One region of the Dysgonomonas reticulitermitis genome, then DNA from elsewhere that is predicted to be linked to it. Evidence: riboswitches for the same ligand, from Rfam matches in the RefSeq annotation. Region 1 holds a riboswitch; the other holds the start of a gene.

Region 1 (7,668 bases):
CCTTCCACGCGTTCCAGCGCTTTGAAGTCTTTAGCGCCATCGACCATTGCACTCTGAATGGCAAGTTTAGTAGTTACCTTTTTCAGTTTAGGGAAATCGAGCACCCTCAAAGTCTTGCCGGCGGCAATAATCGTAGCCGCTTCGGTCATATTGGGAAAACTCACTTCGTTCAGATATGATGTCGATGGAATGGTGATTGTACCTGTGGAAACTTCAACTTTAGGCGTATTGATGAACGAAAGCATAGTGAGTTGTATGAAACTCATATCTCCGATTTTTTTCAATTCGGGCAGATTTATCTTTTTTATATTTTTGAAGTATGTGAAATATAGACTTTCCACTTCTTCCATAGCAGGGAACGATATCAGAGACATCATGGCATTCGAGTTGCTTGCTGTATTAAAAGTGATTCTTCCACCTACTTTTTTCAATTTAGGGAAGTTGATTCCTTCAAGTGGGCAATCTAATGTCAGCGTTTGGGATATCGTAGTCAGTGCCGGCATGTCCGCGACTCCTACCAATGTGTTTTTGATGTACACAGAGCCGACGGTACTAAGACTTTGGAGGGTTACTTTCTCCAGGCTTTTTGCTCCGTCGATACGTATCTCACCTCCCACTTTTTCCAGTTTATCGAGACCGGTAAGGTCTTTTCCCGAAAATGTAGGATAGATAATAAGTGAATAACCGATTTTCTTTAATTGAAGCAGTGGAGCCAGAGTAGAAATAGAATCAGCGCCTACTGTACGGCCAATCACCAGATTGCCCTCGATGGAAGTTGCGCCTTTTGCGCCAAAGGCGTCTACATCTGCCTGGGTTTCGAGTACGATTGTACCTTCTGCTCCTATATCGGTACGCTCTACGATGTATTTATATTTTACCTGCGTTCCGTTGTAGGCTGTTACAGCAAACAATATTTCGTCGTCCCACTCTGTGATCTTCTTCGGATCGGGATATACCGATGCGTTTTCGCTCAATTTAATAGCAGGAACAGCGCCGTTTAGCGAAACGCCCTCGGGTACATTAACGGTGATTACATTGCCGGATACTACCGCCTTATATTCCACATCTCCTTGTTTCAGGGAAAAAGAAACTATATAGTTGTCTTTGCCTCCGAAAGGATCGTCCTCGCTACACGACGGCAGCAGGCATATAATGGCCAATACTAAAAAATAGAGACTTTTATTTAAAACATTCATAGCTGTTCTCATTTAATTATTTTTTGAAATTCAAGTCGGCAGGCACGCAGGCTTCGGTCGATATTTCGCCTACGGCAGCTCCTTTTCCTATTGTTCCGGTATGTACTTTCACAAAATCGATATGGGTCAAGTTGGCCGGTGTGCCGTCGGCTTGTATGGCATCCTCGATCCGGAATTCGTTTCTCGGTCTTGTTGTGTCAGTATTGTAGTTGTCCACATATCCCCAACCGAGGTCTTTTGCATACTCTATTCCTCCCTCGATAAAGAAGGTGGGAGCAAGGCGTGTTCCCACCAGCATGTAATAACTTTCGGAAATGAACATAGGGAAGTAATACGCCTGTGTATGGTATCCGTTATAGTCGACAGAGCCAGTATTTCCGGCATTGTCGGTCCAGAGAACATTCGATCCGCTTGCATTTGGTTTGTAGTAAGTGATGGCATAACGGTATTTTGTAGTCTTTTGACTAGCTTCGCTACCTTTCAATTCATACCATGTATCGTCAGGAAGCCCGTTTCCGTTTTCGTCCTGCATTACCCATATGATTCCCGGTTCGCTCCATCCTGCAAAGGCATTTCCGTTTATCAGCAAGTCAGCTTTACCGGCTTCATTCTTTACACTATGGTCGAATCCTGCAATCCAGTATCCACCAAATGCTCCGATGTGAATGTATCCGCTTGTGCTATTGGTGTTCAACCAACTTTGGGCATCTGTCAATGCTTTTGCCTTTGTGGAACCTGCCTGATAGTTTACAAATTGCCCGGGCGCAGGAACATAGTCGAATGCAGTAGCAGCTGTCGCCTTGTTACCGTCTTTTATAGCGCGGAAATATGTCCCTTCGGGTTCGGTACAGGTTACTTCCACTTCTGCTTTAGCCCCCGTACTTTGTTCGGTTACTACAATGGCATAAACTCCTTTTGCAGAAGGGGTAAAGGTCAGATACTCTGTGGTCGAACTTTGTGCTGTACCGTTTACAGTCCATGCAAATGTTGTAGGATTTGCGATATTGCAAATAACAGGAGCCAGCACCAAGCTTTTTCCTAACGTAACCGACATTTTACGCTTGTCGCTGATGTTTGAAGCAACGCGATAGTGTCCGTTGTCGAAGAAAAGTTCCGGTAGAGGTTCGGGCAGGGTAGTAACGGTAATGATCTGCATATCCGTACCATCCTCATTTGTCACCTTGAGCGAAAGGATCTGAGAGCCTAATGTTGTTTGATTAAGGACATAAGTCTTTTCTTCCGAAACAATTTTTCCGTCCAGTCGCCACAGGTATGTCGCATCTTCGGCATACAGTACTTCGGCTGTTATTTGGGTATCTTTTCCCGCATATGCGATCAGCGCAGACGACATATTTATTTCCGGTGGAAGTTTGTCTTGTACCAATACTTTTATTTGTTTCTCAGCCGAGCCGTTTTCAGCATCGACACGAAGTGTTACAAAAAATTCTCCCGTATCGCTTTTGCTGAATGTAAATGTAGGGTCGGTAGATATTATCTTGCCTTCCATCTTCCATGAGTAAATCGGATTAATGGCATTTTCTATTTTCGCTTCCAGAGTAATTTCTTTGCCGGCTTTTACTTTGTATTCTTCCATCCCGAATGTGATGGTAGGGTCCCCTGTCAATCCGTTGTCATCGCCCGAACATGATGAGAACGAGCTGATAAGGTAAACCGACAGAAATAATAAAATCAAGTGTTTTAGATTTCTCATTGCATTATTATTTGAGTAATTAATTTTTATTGTTGTATCAAATTCTTCTATTTTTCCGTCATTGGTAACGCAGTGAAGCAATCCAGAAAGAAAGATCTGGATTGCTTCGGGTAAACCCTCGCAATGACGAAAACAGAATGCATAAACATGTCATATTCGCGTAATTAATTTTCTCTCAGAATAGTTGAATTTTCCATACGATTTCTGGTGAATACGATGTGTGCCGGAATATCTCCGGTAATAACCTCCCACTTCTTTTTGCCTTGGGGGGTGAAGCAATAAAGCGTACCCGAAGTGACGTAGTCTTTGGCATCGGTGACAAAAATCTCTTTTGTCTCCGGATTTATGGCAAGTCCGTAAGGTACTTTTATCCGTTTGTCGGTGCCGTCGGTTATAAAGTTCCGTGAAACGACGTTGCGTGTCTTTGTATTTACGATGGTATACGATACGGTGTTGGATTGCGTTATGTGGCTCCATTCCACGCTATACATGTAGATGGAATCTCCGCTGGCGGTCATATTACCGCATGGCAGGTCCAGCGTTTTTACAATCATATCGTTCTTGCCTATGATATAGGTGTTTGAACTGACGTATTTATAATCTCCGCGCGAACTGACGTAGATGTTGCCGTCACTGTCGAGTTCCATCCGGTGAAGATTGATTGCCACGGTTATCTTCTTCGATTCGGTAAATGTATTCAGGTCGATAACAGAAACCGTATTGTCGTAATCGGGAACACGATAGCCTCCCGAGTTGGCGACGTAAAGTTTATTATCGCGTATTACCATCTCTTCGGGCTGGTATCCGACAATGCATCTTCCCACTTCCTTCATAGTCGCTGTATCTACTTTTACGACACAGCCGATAGGCGCGTCGGGAGTGATTTTTACATCGGCATCGTATGAACTGATATATGCGTAACCTTTGTCGAAAACAATGTAGCGGCAGTTTTTTACAATAATCTCATTTTCGTGTTTTCCTGTCATTTTGTTCATTACCTCCACATAGCCTGAGACATTGATTACGGCATACAGCTTGTTCCCGTAAATCTGAATATCGTTGCCCACATCGCCCAGCTCTTTTACAACAGTTGGGTTTATTATAGGAAAGATATTTTTGAAATATGTTCCCGATTCGTAATCGAAATAGTCGATAGAGGATTTGTTACTCCCCATATTCGCTTCGTTCAGCAGATAAAACCCTTTAACAGGGCTTGTTTCACCCGGAGTTACTTCTGTTTCGTCCGGCGGAATGATCTCGTCATCATCGCCCCGGCAGGACGATATGCCTGTCATTATGGACAATGCCACTATAAGAGGTAAAAAAGAGAACTTGATTTTTTTCATTTTATATTCATTCTAAATGGTTATACTTAATATGAATTTGAAATTTATACCCGGCATGGGATAGTTTAAGACTACATCGAATTGCTGATTGAGCAAGTTATTGACTTCCGTCGTCAGGCGGTAGTCGATCCCTTTGCAGTTCAGATACTTGCTTAAGGATAGATCATGGGTGTACCACTCCATGATAAGGTTTACGGGGATGTTGTCACTTGACGAATAACGTTTGCCGGCATAGAGAAAACTGTAATTGAGAGTCCATGTTTTATATGTTCCTCCGACAATGGCAGAACCACTGTTGCAAGGCATAAATGGAATCTGATTTTTATATGTTACCGGCTCGCCGGGATCGGAATAATCCAGAGCCTTCTGGTATGTATAATTCAGCCTGCCTTCGAAAGAGAAATCCTTGAGAGGTTTAACGTCTGCAAACAGGGCGACATCCACCCCCTTAATCTTTACCAGCCCCAAATTCATCATTGTCCACCTGAAATTGACACCTCCGGGTACTGCGACCAGTTTATCTGTAATCCTGTTATGATAGGCATCGATCTGCCCGCCTATGTTGAGAGAATAGTTTACAGTTTTGGCATAAGTTATTCCTATATTGTACTGTTTGGTATATTCGGGTCTGAGAAATGAGGACAGGCTACCCATGTATGCCAGGTGCATTTCGCTGAACGTAGGCATACGGAAAATGCTCTTGTAAAAAGCTCTCAGGTGCAGGTCGTGCGCCTTGAACGGTTGCCACGACGCTATAATGGACGGAGTATATTTGTCCCAATCGCGTTGGATGTCTTTTTTATCTTCCTTCGTGTTTTCATGAACAAAAGAAGCCAGCAAGCTTGCTTGCAATTTGAAGCGGTCGAAGTAGAGCGACGTGGCAGCCGCCGCCCATCCCGAATAGCGTTGTGGGTAGATGAATTCCTGCATGTTGGAGTTCATTTTGTTCCACATAAAGTCGGTGGATACATTGGCGCTCCAGAACGGAAGTATGTTGAATAAATTGGCCGTAGAAAGGTAGGCTTCGTGCAGCATGTATTTATTGTCAAAGGCCGGACCCGGATAGTCGCCGGCTATATAATGAATGTAATCGTAGGCATATTTTCCGGATAGCAATGTGCTGTATTTCTTGGAAATATTCTTTTTGAAGGAGGACTGGAAGAAGAAATTCTTATCCCACTGCCTGTCTTCGTGAGCAAATTTTCCCGGTACTTTCACATCCGCGCCCGGATAGCCCCGCTCGGAAGTGTAGAAGTAAGTTCGGGTTTTCCACTCGCCTTTTTCTATTTTCCCGAACAGCGCATGTTCGATACGGAATACCTTGATGTCTCCGTTTCGGCGGACTTCAGTAGTGTCGTATCCACCTCTGTCATCGATTGTATTCTCTCTCTTACTTTGGAATTTATATTTGCCCGATGAATAGATGTACTCCGCGTTGAGGGAGCCGGACAGGTTTTTCGATAATTTCTGATTCCAGACTACAGACGGATTCACCAGATCGAAAGCTCCGGTTTTGAAGGTTGCTTTGACGGATTGGTTCCTGTTTGTCCTGAAAACAGGAGATTTAGAGGTCATGTATATCGAACTTGCGGAAGCATAGTCCTTTGCCGGCTGAAATATGGCGCTCTTTTGACCGTTGTACAGGGATATAGATTCCATGTTGTCGAGCGAGTATCGCCCAAGGTCGACAACCCCGTTCTGTGGATTGCCTATCTCTATTCCGTCATAGAATACCCCGACATGTTCGGAGCCCATACTGCGGATATTTACCGTTTTAAGTCCTCCGATGCCGCCATAGTCTTTGAGCTGGACTCCTGAAAAGTAGCGCATGGCATCGGCTACCGAGTGTGCGCTCAGGTTTTCGAGAAGTTTTCCCGACAGGGTTTGTACAGGTATGATTTCGATTTGTACCGGACGGGCAGATATAACAACCTCATTCAGATGCTGTATTGTATCCAGCTTATTCTGAGAGGAGGCAGTCAGATATAAATTCAATAATATGATTATTGAAACGAATCTTTTAAAACAGGTGAAAAACATCCCAAGCTAATTGAAAATTATCAATAGCTTACGAAAAAATAATTTGAAGACTGAATAAACAGAAGCCTAAGCCGTAAATTGAATTAACTTAAAAAGATTGACTTCTCATTCGTGTTCTTCAGCTTTATTTCCCGAAAGCTTTAAAACTAATCAATCTTGGCAGGTCTTCTGACTTACTCCATCTTTGAACGTCCTTCCCATCTTTTCAGTCATCAGTCATCAGTTATCAGTTATCAATATAAATTGTTCACTGTTTACTGTTTACTGTTCACTGTTTACGACAGTGGTATTTGGTCTTGTTCAAAGACTCTTCAGCAACATTGTTAACTGATGACTGTTAACTGTTAACTGAAAAGAGCTTACAGCAGCGGGTCTGTTCAGGATTTACACCTGATTCCCTTTTATCATTTTCCGAAGATGCGGAATAATGATACCAAAATCCGGAGACAAAGGTATTAATATTTTTTTAAGAGTAATAAGATTTTATGATAAAAGAATTTTTTCTTTCTCTTTGTCATGTTGACGACAGGAAACATCTCCTTAATAGAGGGAGATCCTTCGTCCCACTCAGGATGACAGCAAAATATAGCAGGGTAAAGGGGAGAACTTAACAGCTCTTCCCTTTGGCCGGGGTGGCATGCGACAGTAAATTCTATGCTACAGCCACTTTTTCTTCTTGAAGTAAAAGAGGATGATGGCAACGGCCGCTATCATCAGTCCGATAGAAAACGCGTAGCCGTATTCCCAGCTAAGTTCAGGCATATTATCCCCGAAGTTCATCCCATAAATACTGGCGATGAGGGTAGGGGGCATGAATATTACCGAGATCACGGTAAACATTTTAATGATTTTGTTCTGTTCGATGTTAACGAACCCGAGGAAGGTATCCTGTAAGTAGTCGAGGCGGTCGAAGCTGAATCGGGTATGTTCGAGCAGCGAGTTGATGTCTTTTATCAGTATTGTGATTCTTCCGTGCAGTTCTTTCGGCATGAGTTCGCTCTTTAACAAGCTTGTTACCACTCTCTGTTTGTCTATGATATTTTCGCGAAGCATCATGGTTTTTTCCTGCAAGTTCTTTATTTCCATCAAGAGCTCTTCGTCTGCTTCCTTTATACTGATACTGTTACTCAGAGTGGTAATTTGCGAAGTCATATCCTCCACCATATCGGCGTCTATTTCCACACGGGTTTCAAGGATTGCCATAAAGGCATGGTATCCGGTAGGGTAGTTTCGGGGATTGCCAAATATCTTTTTTGCCGTTTCCTGAAAAGAACTCAGATCTTCGCCACGAACGGTAATCAATATATTGTTCTTCATGATGAAGGAAACCGGCTCGCGTTCGAAATTTCCCAAAAGAAAGTTGGAGTTTACCACC
Region 2 (7,668 bases), on a different contig from region 1:
GAGGGCTCCGCCTCGCTAAGATATTGGATGAAGTTTTCAACTAATTGATAGAATGGCAGCTGGAAAAATAGCTGCCATTTGTTTTATATTCGCGGGAAAAAATAAAAAATGTTTTATTCTGATAAAAGAATTAAATTTAGTAATTTTGCCCGCTGAATTTTAATCGCTTATAAACTATTAAATATTTAAAATGAAAGCATTTGTATTTCCGGGGCAAGGAGCTCAGTTTGTAGGAATGGGTAAAGATTTGTACGAAACATCTCCTGTCGCCAAAGAAATGTTTGAAAAGGCAAATGAAATTCTTGGATTTCGTATTACAGATTTAATGTTTGCCGGTACGGACGAAGATCTTCGTCAGACAAAAGTTACTCAACCTGCAATTTTCCTTCATTCAGTGATATTAGCTAAAACTATGGGTGTTGACTTTAAACCGGATATGGTAGCCGGTCACTCTTTGGGTGAATTCTCCGCGTTGGTAGCAGCAGAAGCTTTATCGTTCGAAGACGGATTAAAGCTTGTATATAAAAGAGCTTTAGCTATGCAGAAAGCTTGTGAACTAAATCCTTCGACTATGGCTGCGGTACTTAATTTACCGGATGCTAAAGTAGAAGAAGTATGTGCTTCTATATCAGGCGAAGTGGTTGTCCCTGCCAATTATAACTGTCCGGGGCAAATCGTAATCTCCGGTTCAAATGCAGGAATAGATAAGGCTTGTGAATTGCTACTCGCAGCGGGAGCAAAGCGTACTCTTAAACTGAAAGTGGGCGGAGCATTCCATTCTCCTTTGATGGAACCTGCTAAAGTGGAATTATCTGAAGCGATAGACGCTACTATAATAACAGCGCCGGTATGTCCTGTCTATCAAAATGTATCAACAAAAGGAGAAACAGATCCGGCTACTATAAAGGCTAATTTGATAGCGCAATTGACTGCTCCTGTAAAATGGACTCAATCTGTTGAGCATATGGTTGCTGATGGTGCTGTTGAATTTGTAGAACTAGGGCCGGGTAACGTGCTTCAAGGTTTAATCAAAAAGATATCTACGGAAGCTGTTACAAGCGGAAAGCAATAAGAAAACGAAAAGTGAGAAGTGAATCATTGCTCGGTGCTGGTTTTATCTATAATAGACAATTTGAAAATGAGAAAATTAGCGAATTTGAAAATTAGCAAATTAGCAAATGGCGCAAAGCGACAATAACAGTCAACAGTTATCAGCCATCAGTCAACAATGGCGCGAAGCGACAAAGGCTATAAGCTAACGGCTAACAGCTAATGGCTAATTGACTGTAGAAGTTTGTTACTTTTTAGTTAAAAAGCAGGAGTTAAAAAGTTCTGAGCGCTCACTACTAACTACTAACTACTGTTCACTGTAGAAGTTTGTTACATTTTAGTTAAAAAGTTCTAAGTTCTAAGTTCTAAGTTCTGAGCGCTCACTACTGACTACTGACTACTGTAGAAGTTTGTTACTTTTGTTGTACTATTATCACATTGTTTTTTGTGGTAAGTTTGCGGATAATCATTTTCTTTAATAAAATTATAATGGCTTTTTTCTCAGGAAATAAACAAACTGATGATCAAGATGAAACTGCGAAAAATATTTTTCAGTTCGAACTTGTTCAAAAAAATATACTCGTAACCGGATCTAACGGTCAGTTGGGTAGTGAAATCAAAAGAGTTTCCGCGCATCACGAAGATAATTTCAAATTCTTCTTTACCGATGTAAATGAACTTGACATTACAAATCGCGAAGCTGTAGAATATTATTTAAAAGAGAATAACATAAAGTATATCGTCAATTGTGCTGCTTATACTGCGGTAGATAAAGCAGAGGATGATGTAGATTTATGTTATAAGATCAATTGCGATGCTGTGGCTAATTTAGGTATTGCAGCAACGAACAATGGAGCCAAAGTTATACATGTTTCCACAGATTATGTATTCGACGGAACGGCTTCAAGTCCATATAAAGAGACAGACGCAACAAACCCTCAGTCTGTTTATGGACAATCGAAGCAAGAGGGAGAGAAAATCTTATTAGAAACCTGTCCCCAAAGTATTATTATCCGCACGGCCTGGCTATATTCTGTCTTTGGCAATAACTTTGTGAAAACGATGATAAGATATGGAAAAGAACGCGATGAATTGAATGTTGTAGCCGATCAGGCCGGAACCCCGACTAATGCGGCCGATTTGGCCCGTACTATAATTAAAATACTTGATTTTAGTGAAGCTAATGGGTTTGAAGCGGGTATTTACCATTATTCGAACGAAGGCGTTATTTCATGGTATGATTTCACAATTGCCATACATAAGTATGCCGGTATTTCCTGTAAAGTAAATCCTATTACGACGGAGCAATATCCGACAAAAGCTAAAAGACCGCAATATAGTGTCCTTGACAAAATGAAGATAAAGTCTGTATTCAATTTATCTATTCCGGATTGGGAAGATAGTTTAAACATTTGTATAACAGAATTGTTATCTTGTTAGAAACATTACAGGGCAATAGCTCGCTACATAAATGAAAAAGATTTGTTTTTTCAGTTCTATATTTCTTGCTATTTATTTCATGCCAGCCCAAATTGTAAAATAACATAGCAAGAAGTACTGTCCCTGTTCATTTGAATGATCTGGATGTAGTTATTGTAGATACAGCTTTGGGGAATGATCTTGAAAATATTGACTTTGATAATCTGCCAAGAATGTATCAAATTACTCCTGAATTTAAATTTGCTGTAATTAATTAGTCTATTACATAACTTATTCTTATTTTTGCATAGCTTTGTTCCGCAAGGATGAAAAGGGAATCAGGTGCAAATCCTGAACAGACCCGCTGCTGTAAGCTCTGAAAGGCTTGTATAATAACCACTGATAAAAACGGGAAGGTGTACAAGTTGGAGTAAGTCAGAAGACCTGCAAAGTGAATATTCGGACAGCTTTCGAGGAATGAAGCTTAAGAAACACTGCAAAGATATTTCTTTTCTCTGTTCTTCTCGAAAGCAATTGTTTAATTGAATTGCTTTGCGCGGATGAGGTTTTCAATTCTTCTATTCATTTTCTTTTCATTGGTTTGCACTGCTGTGCAGGCACAGGGTAATGATACTATTAAAACTCAGAATCTATCTGAAGTAGAAATTTCTGCTAACACGAAACCTTCCATTTCCCGTTCTACAAATTTATTGCAGGTAATAACCAATGATGATCTTTTGGAGCAAGGGATACAATCAGTTTCCGATGCTGTAAAAAGGTTCAATGGTATCGTGTTGAAAGATTATGGTGGGATAGGAGGGCTCAAGACGGTTTCCATTCGTGGTATGGGCGCTGAATACACAGCAGTGAGCTATGATGGGGTTCTTGTGTCCAATATCCAATCCGGACAGGTCGATATAGGGCGTTTTGCTTTGGATAATGTGTCAATGATATCCCTCGATATAGGTCAATCGGATGATATCTTTCAAACAGCCCGGGCTTTCTCTTCTGTAGGGGTATTGAATCTGGAAACCGTTGTACCTGATTTCTCGGATAAAAGATATGCAGGCTATGCAAAAGTGACAAGTGGATCTTTCGGGCTGTTCAATCCGGTAATAGACTACAAATACAAAATAAATAAAACATTTGCCGCGACAGCTAATGGAAGTTGGCAACGCGCGGATGGGAACTACCCTTTTAGCGCGGGGGAGTATGACAAAATAATACCTGATAGAAAACGTAGAAACAGCGATGTGGATATATATCGGACAGAATTAAACTTCCTTAGCGATTTTGGGAAGTCGGGACAACTGAAAACTAAAGTTTATTACTTCGATTCCGAACGCGGCTTACCGGGAAGTATTGTTGTCGGCGAAGATTATGCCGCCGAGCGTTTGTGGGATAAAAACTTCTTTGCCCAGATGTCATATAAAAAGGACTTTGGTCGAAGATTCAAACTAAAGACGCAGGCCAAATATGATTACAACTATACCCGCTATGAGGATATACATGAGAAATATCAGGGAGGTAAATTGACCAATAAATATAAAGAGCAGGAAGTTTATCTGTCGAATGTTTTGTTGTTTCAGTTAAATGATAGAATAGATTTCTCTACTGCTGAAGATTTATCATACAATAATCTGAATAAAGAGGCCGATCAGTTTGGTGATAACCTTGCCGATCCTAGTCGCTATCATTCTTATACGGCATTCGCATTTAAGTATAAACCGGATAGACTGACTATTACTTCAGGTTTGTTGGCTACTTACATTTCTGAAAAGGTAAAAAATAATAGTGGTAATACTGTCTATAAAAAATTATCGCCGTCAATGGGATTGTCATATCAGCCTGTCGAATCGGCAAACTTACGTGTAAGAGCTTCGTTTAAACATGTATATCGCGTGCCGACATTTACGGAGTTATATTATCCATCAGTGGAAAAGAAACTGAAAGCAGAATCTGCAAAACAATTTAATCTCGGGCTTACATGGGTAGGCGAATTTGGCGGAACCCCTGATAATTATGTCAATGCTTCCATAGATGGTTATTATAACAGGGTGGGGGATAAAATTATAATTACTCCAAGTATGTTTCTGGCTACCACATCGAATGTAGGCGATGTGGAGATAAAGGGTATTAACTTGCGGTTGGCGGCAAACTCTCAAATAAAGAAAGAGATGGGGTTGAATCTGGTTATCACATATAATTATACGCAGGCACAGGATATGTCTAAGTCTGAGCCGACTTATAAAAACCAACTTCCTTATACGCCTAGGCACTCGGGTGCAGCAACCTTGACTTTTAACAATCCTTTGGTGAATTTTTCGTACACAATGATAGCGACAAGTGACAGGTACTCGAAATTGACAAATTATAAAGAAAATGAGGTGAAAGGTTATACAGATCATAGTATATCCCTGTTCCGAAAATTGAAATTGAAAGATAATGAATTAATTATACAAGGTAATATATTAAACTTATGGAATGAGAATTATGATGTCATCGCATTTTATCCTATGCCAAGACGGTCATTAAAATTCTCAGTATCGTACAAATTTTAACTAAATAACAATTATAAGATGAGAAAATTATTATTACAGGGAGCTCTGTTCTCCCTCTTAGCACTTGGCTTTACATCATGTGAATCTGATGACAATAATGAGCCATGGATAGAACCGGAAGTTACTACTACCGGAATTTATATCCTGAATAATGGAAACTGGGGAGATAATGATGCGAAACTTTCATACTACAATGTAGATACAAAAACTGTTACAGCAGATGTTTTTTATAATAAAAATGGCCAGATTCTTGGCGATCAGGGACAGGATATGACTATATACGGTTCTAAGATGTATATAACCGTAACTGGTTCAAATAAGATATTTATTACAGATCGTTCGGCTAAATTGTTAAAAACAATTGACCCGAAAAATGGAGATCAACCGATGGAGCCTCGTTTTACAAAAGCTTATAATGGAAAAGTATATGTAACTACGCAGAGTGGTTATGTATTACGTATAGATACTACATCGATGGCTGTTGATAATCAGGTAAAATCCGGTTCTTTTCCAGAACAGATGGTTATAGTTAATAATAATCTTTATGTTACCAATTCCAGAAATAAAAGTGATTCTATCTCGGTGATTAACTTGGCGACATTTACTAAAACCGGAAAAATAAAGGTAGGCATCAATCCGGATCTAATCGCCAATGATAAGTATAATAATATTTATGTTATTTCTAAAGGTGATTATGGTACAGTAAGACCTGTTTTACAAAAAATTAATCCGGAAACAAAGGCTGTATCTGTGATAGGAACAGATATTGCGACTCAAATGGCTGTAAGTGGAGATAAACTTCTCCTTAGTTATACCGATCCAACTGATTATTCATCTACTGTCGCGGCAAAGCTATATTACTATGATATTACTAAAGGTGAAGTTGTAAAACAAAGCTTTGTGACACCTCCATCGGCAACAGCTTTAGATAAGGCAAGTGTAATATCTGTCGATCCGGGCAATTCAGATATTTATATATCGACAACAGATTATGTGACAAAGGGATCGGTATACGTATTTTCTTCAAAAGGAGAATATAAAACCAAATTCAGCAGTGAAGGACTCAATCCAATGGGAGCTTTTTTCCTGACCGAAACGAAGTAAAACAACCATGGTAAGACTATATCTTTCTATTATTTTTATCCTGATATTGGCAGGCTGTAATAGTAAGCCTGCCAATCAGGACGGTAAGTCGGTAAAGGATAGTTATGAGATACACTATGCCAAGGGCTTTCAGGTAAAAAAGTTTACTGATTATACAGAAGTTTCGGTTGTAAATCCTTGGGATACAACCAAGCTTCTTCAAAAGTATATTTTGGTGAAAAAAGACAGGGAATTACCCGCTGATTTGCCTAAAGGTACAGTGGTTAGAGTACCTTTGAGTAACGTGGCGGCTTACAATGCAATCCATTGCTCTACATTGAAAGAGCTTGCTTCTATTGGTATTGTTAAAGGGGTCTGTGAGCCTCAATATATTAAAACAGAAGAGATAATTGAAGGTGTTAAGGCTGGGGCGATAACAGACTTGGGCATGGCAAGCAATCCCGATGTGGAAAAGATTATTATGTTATCTCCCGATGCAATTCTTACATCCCCAATCAGTGGACAGGCATATGGTAGTGTAACTAATACCAATATCCCCATCATAGAGACTCCCGATTATACAGAACCTCATCCATTGGGACGAGCCGAATGGATCCGTTTCTATTCACTTTTTATAGACAAGGAACAATTGGCGGATTCTCTTTTTAATATTACTGTGACTAATTACAATAATATAAAAAAGCTTGCATCTGAAGCATCAAAACGTCCGGCGGTATTCACCGATATGCGTTATATGGGAAGCTGGAATATGCCCGGAGGGAAAAGCTATATGGCTAATATGCTTGCCGATGGAGGAGGTGATTATTTGTGGGCCGATGATAATACGGCTACATTCCTTCCTCTTTCTTTCGAGGCTGTTCTTGATAGAGCCGGAGAAGCAGATGTTTGGTTGATCAGGTATTTTGCATCCGATGATATTACATACAATAGCTTGGAAAAGGAATATAAACCATATTCTTATTTCAGGGCTTTCAAAGAAAAGAATATATATGGATGTAATACGTCATATTCGACCTACTATGACGATCTGCCGATTCATCCCGATTATATATTGCAGGATTTTGCAAAAGTGTTCCATCCGGATCTTTTTCCCGATTATCAGTTGAAGTATTATAAGGCACTGGAATGATTGGCTAAAAATAAAAAGAGGCTGTATCAAAAGGGCTTTTACGCGTCATTGGTAGGGCGGTACACTTGCGAAGCTAAGGATAATATTTGATAAAAATCAAATAATTAGAATTCTAAGAAATTACTTATTATACGGATAAAGAATAACCCATTGTGATACATCTCTCTGATATACAAATGGGATATCTTTATTTTTATCATTGATATCTACAATATTATTTGAGCGATTTAATATAAAGAGAGTATTAGCCTTTAAATATATTGAATCCGAGACTTCATGATTAATCTGAGGTGTCACGCTTTTTGTGTGTCTCATGTATCGCCATAATGGATACTCCCATGTATCGCCGCCTATAATAAGACCTATATCAGTCGTGTTCGTTTTGGAAATGATGTAACATGCACT

The links. A riboswitch is a leader RNA that binds a small molecule or an ion and turns the genes downstream of it on or off. The one in region 1 is predicted to bind cobalamin.
Region 2: it holds a riboswitch for cobalamin, as region 1 does, so the genes downstream of both, ACYPZI_RS01210 (TonB-dependent receptor plug domain-containing protein) here and ACYPZI_RS10400 (TonB-dependent receptor) in region 1, are expected to answer to the same signal.

The regions. Positions count from the first base shown of each region.
Region 1 covers NZ_BAAHWU010000026.1:2,614-10,281, reverse strand. The annotation lists gene ACYPZI_RS10415 (hypothetical protein) at 1-1,208, opposite strand, end outside; gene ACYPZI_RS10410 (PKD-like domain-containing protein) at 1,213-2,907, opposite strand; gene ACYPZI_RS10405 (YncE family protein) at 3,072-4,253, opposite strand; gene ACYPZI_RS10400 (TonB-dependent receptor) at 4,266-6,293, opposite strand; cobalamin riboswitch at 6,435-6,746, opposite strand; gene corA (magnesium/cobalt transporter CorA) at 6,951-7,668, opposite strand, start outside.
Region 2 covers NZ_BAAHWU010000002.1:12,173-19,840, reverse strand. The annotation lists gene ACYPZI_RS01225 (S1/P1 nuclease) at 1-44, shown strand, start outside; gene fabD (ACP S-malonyltransferase) at 191-1,072, shown strand; gene rfbD (dTDP-4-dehydrorhamnose reductase) at 1,540-2,490, shown strand; cobalamin riboswitch at 2,767-2,935, shown strand; gene ACYPZI_RS01210 (TonB-dependent receptor plug domain-containing protein) at 3,030-5,030, shown strand; gene ACYPZI_RS01205 (YncE family protein) at 5,049-6,134, shown strand; gene ACYPZI_RS01200 (ABC transporter substrate-binding protein) at 6,142-7,263, shown strand; gene ACYPZI_RS01195 (ArnT family glycosyltransferase) at 7,384-7,668, opposite strand, start outside.